2 linked regions of the Proteiniborus sp. DW1 genome follow. Each later gene encodes a partner of the first gene's protein in a complex. Links are inferred from orthologs where the notes say so. Each region holds a gene or a part of one and is shown in the gene's direction. Other genes may lie near its edges. The genes, in order: uvrA and mfd.

Region 1 (3,730 bases):
ATGTATGCTGATAGCATCACTAATTCAATGAAAAGAGCTATAGATGAAACTAATAGAAGAAGACATATACAAATCGAGTATAACAAAGAACATAATATCGTCCCTCAAACTATTAAAAAAGGAATTAGAGATGTTATAGAGGCCACTAAGGTTGCAGAAGACTATGACAAATATGGATATGACAAGGAAAAAGAAATTAATAAGGATGAACTAATAGCTCTGATTAAAAACCTAGAGATAGAAATGTTTGAGGCAGCAGAGAATTTACAATTTGAAAGAGCAGCTGAATTAAGAGATAAAATCAGTGAGTTAAAGGGTAAACTGTAAAAGAGCTTTAAACGAAGAATCTAGAATCTAAGTACTCATTTAAGAAAAACGAGGTGCAATATGTTAAAAGATAAAATAATAATAAGAGGAGCTAAAGAAAACAACTTAAAAAATATAAATATAGAGCTTCCAAGGAATAAATTCATTGTACTAACAGGTTTAAGTGGTTCAGGAAAGTCCTCCTTAGCATTTGATACCATATACGCAGAGGGACAAAGAAGATATGTAGAAAGTCTTTCTGCTTATGCAAGACAGTTTTTAGGACAAATGGAAAAGCCAGATGTAGAATATATAGAAGGACTGTCGCCTGCTATATCAATAGACCAAAAGACAACAAGCAAAAACCCTAGATCTACAGTTGGTACAGTAACAGAAATTTATGACTACCTAAGGCTTCTATATGCTAGAATAGGTACTCCTCACTGTTATAAATGCGGAAAAGAGATTGCGTCCCAATCAATAGACCAGATGGTAGATCAAATAATGTCACTAGAAGAAAGAACAAAACTTCAATTACTTGCTCCGATTATTAGAGGACGTAAGGGAGAGCATCAAAAAGTACTTGAAAGTATTAGAAAAGAGGGCTTTGTCAGAGTTAGAATAGATGGAGAAATGATGGAGTTAAGTGATGACATAAAGCTTGAAAAAACTAAAAAACACACAATAGAAGTAATAGTAGATAGAATAGTAGTCAAGGAAGGAATAGAGAAGAGACTAACAGATTCCTTAGAAACAGCCTTAAAGCTTTCAGATGGACTTGTTATAGTAGATGTACTGGAAAAAGAAGAACTACTATTTAGTCAAAAGCTTTCATGTCCTGACTGTGGTGTAGGAATAGAAGAATTGGCACCAAGAATGTTTTCATTCAATAGCCCTTTTGGAATGTGTCCTACTTGTAATGGACTAGGAAGTCACATGAAAATAGATCCTGAGCTCATTATTCCTAACAAAAATATATCTATAAATCAGGGTGCCATAGCCCCTTATGCAAATTCTTCTGATGACACATATTATATAAAAATGTTTAGAGCTATTGCAGAATACTATAAATTTGATTTAGATGCACCTATTGGAGAGGCACCAAAAGAATTAATAGATGATATACTCTACGGCACAGGAGAAAGAGAACTAGAATTTGAATTTGATAGCAGATTTGGAGGGTGGAAAACCTTTAAGGCGGCTTTTGAAGGTGTAATACCTAATTTCGAAAGAAGATATAGCGAAACAAACTCTGATTATATGAAGGATAAAATAGAAGAATATATGAGTATCATCCCATGTCCTGATTGCAATGGGAATAGATTAAGGCCAGAGATACTTGCAGTTACTGTAGGAGGACTTAACATATCTGAGTTTACAGATATGTCAGTAAGACAGGCAATAGATTTTGTAAATGAATTAAAGCTTACTGAAATGCAAGAGAAAATAGCTAATCAGATACTTAAAGAGATAAAAGAAAGACTAAACTTTCTTGTAGATGTTGGACTAGATTATCTTACACTGTCAAGAAATGCCGGGACTCTTTCAGGAGGAGAGGCACAGAGAATTAGACTAGCTACTCAGATAGGTTCAAGTTTGGTAGGTGTACTATATGTATTAGATGAACCAAGCATCGGGCTTCATCAAAGAGACAATGATAAGCTATTAAAAGCTCTTAGAAATTTAACTGACTTAGGTAATACTCTAATAGTAGTCGAGCATGACGAGGATACTATGTATTGTGCTGATCATATAGTAGATATAGGACCAGGTGCAGGTGTTCATGGTGGATATATAATAGCAGAAGGAACTATTGACGATATTAAAAAATGTGAAGAGTCTATTACTGGACAATATTTAAGCGGCAAAAAGAAAATAGAGGTTCCAAAGGAAAGAAGAAAGCTTAATGGTAAATGGATTGAAATAAAAGGTGCCTCAGAAAACAATTTGAAAAATATAGATGTTAAGATACCTCTTGGAGTATTCACATCTATTACTGGTGTTTCTGGATCAGGGAAAAGTACTTTAGTAAATGAAATACTTTATAAAAGCTTGGCACAGGAATTGTATAGATCTAAAGACAAACCTGGAAAGCATAAAAAAATTCTTGGAATTGAACATATAGATAAGATTATTGAAATTGACCAATCACCTATAGGAAGAACTCCAAGATCGAATCCTGCAACATATACAGGAGTGTTTGACCAGATTAGAGACTTATTTGCTATGACTCCTGAGGCAAAAGCAAGAGGATATAGCAAAGGAAGGTTTAGCTTTAATGTAAAAGGAGGAAGATGTGAAGCTTGTAAGGGAGACGGTATATTAAAAATTGAAATGCACTTCCTTCCAGATGTGTATGTTCCTTGTGAGGTATGCAAGGGCAAGAGATACAATAGAGAAACCCTACAAGTTAAATATAAAGGCAAAACTATCTCTGATATTTTAGATATGACAGTGGAGGAGGCCTTAGAATTCTTTGATAGTATACCAAGCATAAAGAGAAAAATAGAAACTATGTATGAAGTTGGATTAGGCTATATTAAGCTAGGGCAACCTTCAACACAACTTTCAGGTGGAGAAGCACAAAGAGTAAAGTTAGCTACTGAGCTTAGCAAGAGAAGTACAGGAAAGACATTATATATTCTTGATGAACCTACAACAGGACTTCATATAGCAGATATACACAAGCTTATAAAGGTGTTAAATAAATTAGTAGATGCTGGAAATGCTGTATTAGTTATAGAGCATAATCTAGATGTTATAAAGACATCTGACTATATAATTGACCTAGGACCTGAAGGAGGAGACAAGGGTGGAACTATAGTAGCTCAAGGAACACCTGAGGAGATATGCAGTGTTGAGGAGTCCTATACTGGACAATTTCTTAAAAAAATGCTAGAAAAATAATATATTTGAATAAATCCCTCTAATTTGTCAAAACTCATATTATAACAGATTAGGGGGTTTTATTATGAAAAAGGCTTTATTAATTTTATTCATAGGTATAATTCTACTATTATCAGCTACCTCCTTTGCAGGAGGATATTTCAAAAGAATTGACGTACTAATTAATGGGACAAGAATAGAAGTAAATGGAGAGATAATTGAAACAGATACAGAACCATTTATTTATAATAACAGAACCTTTGTACCAATTAGGGCAGTAGCAGAAGGCATAGGATGCGAAGTTAAATGGGATAATAGTGCAAATAAGGTTATCATAAATAAGTATAAGGATTTTCCAGAGTGTGATTATTTAAATGGAGAAAAGTTTGTATATGGAATGATAACTAAGATAGACCATAAAAATAGAACCATAGAAATAGAGCAGCACATAGACGACAACTCCATAGAAATCACTCCAATACTAACTGTAAAAGATGATGCAATAATAATTCTTCAAAGAAATGACAAAGTCATGAAT
Region 2 (4,452 bases), on another replicon or contig:
CAAACTGCCAATAGAAAATATTATTGTTATAGTAGATGATGTAGATATAAAATTTGGGTCACTCAGAATAAGAGCAAAAGGAAGTGCAGGCACTCATAATGGATTAAAATCTATCATATACTTGCTTCAAAGCGAAAATTTCCCAAGGGTCAAGATAGGTGTAGGTAAACCAAATGAGCATCAAGATTTAGCAGATTTTGTTTTAAGTGGTTTTTCAAAGGAACATAGAGTGATTATAGATAATACAGTCGAACAAGCTGCAAAGGCAGTTGAAAAGATTATCACAAGTGGCATAAGTGCCGCAATGAATGAGTTTAATATAAATATTGAGAGCCCAGGTATCTAAAACCTGGGCTACAGGCGTTCTAGCTAAGGAGCTGGTTTTGTGGAATTAAATATGTTTATAGACAGTTTAAAAAATCTGTCTTCATATGATCAATTAATAAATGAAATAAATAAAAAAACTTCACCAATTGCTTTACATGGGTTATCTGAAGAAAATATAGCCCATATTTCTTATGCTTTAAATCAACACTTAAGTAAACAAATTCTTATAATAACCTATGACGAAATAAGAGCAAAAAAGATTTTGGAGGATTTAGTTTTTTTTGGCAAAGAAAATAGTGAATTATTTCCTACGAGGGAAGTAGTTTTTTATGATATTGCTGCCCATAGTCAAGAGGTATCAAATCATAGGGTAAGAGTCCTAGATAGGCTGATTCAAGGTGAAAACATATTAGTAGTATCTTCTATTCAATCCATAATGAATAAGATAATGGCAAAGACTCTAATTAAAGAATATACCATTGATATTGAAATGGGACAGATTATTGATTTAAATAAGTTATCAAAGATTTTCGTCACTCAAGGCTATGAAAGAGTGGATATGGTAGAAGGAGTAGGACAATTTAGTATAAGAGGAGGTATCATTGACCTTTTCCCAGTTAATTCATCAAATCCATTTAGGATTGAGCTGTTTGATGACGAAATAGATTCAATAAGAATATTTGATTTAAAAACTCAGAGATCAATTGAAAATTTAACTAAGATTCATATCCCACCAATTAAAGAGATTCTTATATTAGAGGAAGAGATTAATAATGTTATAAATGGAATTGAAAGCGATTTAAGCACTGCAACTAAGAAACTTCAGAAAAAAGGCGAGTTGGGAATAGTTGAAAATCTAACAGAAAAGTTCAAATCCTATATAGAGAGATTGTCAAATGGATTGAGTATAGGAAACCTTGATTTATTAGTTCCTTACTTAGGGCAAAACTTTTCAAATATTATTGAATACTTCAAGAATGACTCTGTAGTCATAGTAGATGAGCCTCAGAGAATAGAGGAAAGTGTAAAAGGACTTAGGCAGGATTTTATGAATAGATATACTGACCAGTTCGAAAGAGGAGAAGTATTATCTAGGCATCAAGACATTTATCACACCTATGATACTATTTTAGAAAATATATCTAAAAATACTTGTATCACTACAACTAATCTCCTAAAAAATAATCCTAGATTTAGACCTAAGGCCATTATAAATTTCAGTATAAAGGGTATGCAATCTTTTCATAATAAGATTGAAATACTAGTAGAGGAGCTTAAGCATCTTAAGTATAGAGGATATAAGACTATCATACTTTCTGGAACTAAAGAAAGAGGAGTTAGGTTAGTACAGAATCTTTTAGAAAACAATATTGAATGTAACTATGTAGATGATGCTATTAGAGAAATAAAGTCGGGTCAAGTCTTCGTAACTGCCGGAAGCATAAGCAGGGGATTTGAATATTCAAACCTAAAGTTTGCTATTATAAGTGATAAAGAAGTTTTTGGAACCTATAAGAAAGCAAGAGCTACTAAGGCGAGAAAAGATTCCGCTAAGATAGCATCCTTTACAGACTTAAATGTTGGAGATTATGTAGTTCATGAAACTCATGGTATCGGAAAGTATGTTGGAATAGAGCAATTAACAGTACAAGGAGTCAAGAAGGATTATTTATCAGTGAAGTATTCAGGAGAAGACAAACTCTATGTGCCAATTGACCAGATGAATTTAATCCAAAAGTATATCGGCTCAGATACTGTAGAGCCTAAAATAAGTAAGCTTGGTAGCAGCGAGTGGGCAAAGACCAAAACAAAGGTCAAGAAGGCTATAGAAGACATGGCTGCAGATTTGATAAAGCTTTATGCAGCTAGACAAACAGTACAAGGATATAAATTTTCTCCTGATACTCCATGGCAGAAAGAATTTGAAGATGCTTTTCCCTATGAAGAAACTGAAGATCAGTTAAGATGTATAGAAGAAATCAAAAAAGACATGGAAAAAAACAGACCTATGGATAGGCTGTTGTGTGGAGATGTAGGGTATGGGAAGACTGAGGTGGCACTGAGAGCTGCATTTAAGGCAATAATGGATGGTAAACAAGTAGCTATTTTAGTACCTACAACCATATTAGCTCAGCAGCACTATAATACAATAGTTGAGAGATTTAGCCAATTCCCTGTCAAGGCTGAAATGCTAAGTAGATTTAGAACAGCAAATCAGCAAAAGAAAATAATCAATGATTTAAAAAGTGGAAATCTTGATATCGTAGTCGGAACCCATAGGCTATTATCAAAGGATGTTAAATTTAAAGACCTAGGATTACTGATTATTGACGAAGAGCAAAGGTTTGGAGTTAAGCATAAAGAAGCTATTAAGATAATTAAACAGAGCATAGATGTGCTTACATTAACGGCAACTCCTATTCCGAGAACTCTTCATATGTCATTAATAGGTATTAGAGATATGAGTATTATTGAAGAACCTCCGGAAGAGAGATATCCTGTGCAGACATATGTTGTTGAATACAATGAACAGCTAATAAAAGATGCTATCATCAGAGAGCTTAATAGAGAAGGACAGGTTTATTATCTATATAATAGAGTTAATAATATTCAGCAATTTGCTTCAAAAGTAAAAAGCCTAGTACCAGATGCAAGAGTAGCCATTGGACATGGACAGATGAGCGAGAGAGAGTTAGAAAGAGTAATGATGGACTTTCTCAATAGAGAGATAGATGTATTAGTATGTACAACAATTATTGAAACAGGTCTTGACATACCTAATGTAAATACGATAATAATTCATGATGCTGACAAAATGGGCCTTTCTCAATTATATCAATTAAGAGGTAGGGTAGGGCGCTCTAATAGAATAGCCTCGGCTTATTTTACCTATGAAAAGAATAAAGTGCTAACTGAAGTCGCAGAGAAGAGATTGAAGGCAATAAAAGAGTTTACAGAGTTTGGTTCAGGCTTTAAGATAGCTATGAGAGACTTAGAGATAAGGGGAGCAGGTAATCTATTGGGATCAGAGCAGCATGGACAAATGGCTGCTATAGGGTATGATTTATATGTTAAGTTTTTAGATGAAACTATAAAGAAACTAAAAGGGAAACAGGAAGAGGAAGCTGTAGAAACTACTATAGAGATTAATGTAGACGGTTATATACCTAGAAAATATATTGAAAATGAAGAGCAAAAAGTAGAGATTTATAAGAGAATTGCATCTATTATGAATAAACAGGATTATTCAGATGTTCTAGAAGAGGTAATGGATAGATTTGGAGAGATACCAATAGAAGTAACTAACCTACTAAGGATATCTTATATTAAGTCGCTTTGTAGTAAGGCTAAAATTGTATCAGTGTCTCAAAATGGTGATATGATCAAATTAGATTTTAATTCAATAGAAAGCATTACACCTGATCTTATGAATGAACTAGTACTGTCCTTTGGCAGAAGAATGACCTTTGATATATCTAAAACACCAAACTTCAAATATAAGCTTATGGGCAAGTCTCAAGAGAGTATATTAGATGAAATAGAAAAATTAATTGAAAAAATTAGTGGTTTTCATGGGACATTAAATAATATATAATGTATATATATGTTAGGCTTATAGTTAGGAGGGTAAAGATTGCAATTTAAAATAAATAAAAAAGTTATCTTAGCTACAGTAACAATCCTTATATTATCTATGGTGCTGAGTGCTTGTGGTACATCAAGGGAAGATTCAGTTGCAATAGTTAATGGGGAGCCCATATCAAAATCTGAATTTGGAATTAATTTTGATATAAACAAAAAGATGTATGAAAATCAATTAGGCAAGGATATTATGTCAAAGGACATGGGGCAAGGAAGAAATTTTGAAGAAGAGTTAAAACAAGTAGTACTGGATAATCTTATAGTTGAAAAAATAATACTGCAAGATGCAGAGAAACAAAAGATTACAGTAAGTGACAAAGAAGTAGAAGAGGCAATAGATCAATTTATAGCATCAGTAGGTGGACAAGAGAAGCTAAAAGAATTTCTTAAACAAAACAATATGACAGAAGATTTTATGGAAAAGAGAATGAAAATAGAAATGATTGTAAATAAATATAGAAATCATTTCTTTGAATCAATTAT

Evidence for each region.
Region 2: the proteins of uvrA (region 1) and mfd are in contact, whole or in part, in a crystal structure (PDB 4DFC), measured with the Escherichia coli proteins. The link is inferred for Proteiniborus sp. DW1 from one-to-one orthologs.

Annotation. Positions count from the first base shown.
Region 1 is NZ_FMDO01000044.1:84,240-87,969, reverse strand. What follows is about bases 14-3,413. They hold uvrA (excinuclease ABC subunit UvrA), read left to right. Parts: upstream 14-387; coding sequence 388-3,213; downstream 3,214-3,413. Other genes in these bases: DW1_RS11560 (copper amine oxidase N-terminal domain-containing protein), read left to right, coding at 3,278-3,413; uvrB (excinuclease ABC subunit UvrB), read left to right, coding at 14-327. Also shown: more of uvrB, read left to right, coding at 1-13; more of DW1_RS11560, read left to right, coding at 3,414-3,730. UniProt on the Escherichia coli protein: The UvrABC repair system catalyzes the recognition and processing of DNA lesions. UvrA is an ATPase and a DNA-binding protein. A damage recognition complex composed of 2 UvrA and 2 UvrB subunits scans DNA for abnormalities.
Region 2 is NZ_FMDO01000055.1:32,745-37,196, reverse strand. The notes cover bases 1-4,122. They hold mfd (transcription-repair coupling factor), read left to right. Parts: upstream 1-385; coding sequence 386-3,922; downstream 3,923-4,122. Other genes in these bases: DW1_RS13265 (peptidylprolyl isomerase), read left to right, coding at 3,962-4,122; pth (aminoacyl-tRNA hydrolase), read left to right, coding at 1-346. Outside these bases: more of DW1_RS13265, read left to right, coding at 4,123-4,452. UniProt on the Escherichia coli protein: Couples transcription and DNA repair by recognizing RNA polymerase (RNAP) stalled at DNA lesions. Mediates ATP-dependent release of RNAP and its truncated transcript from the DNA, and recruitment of nucleotide excision repair machinery to the damaged site.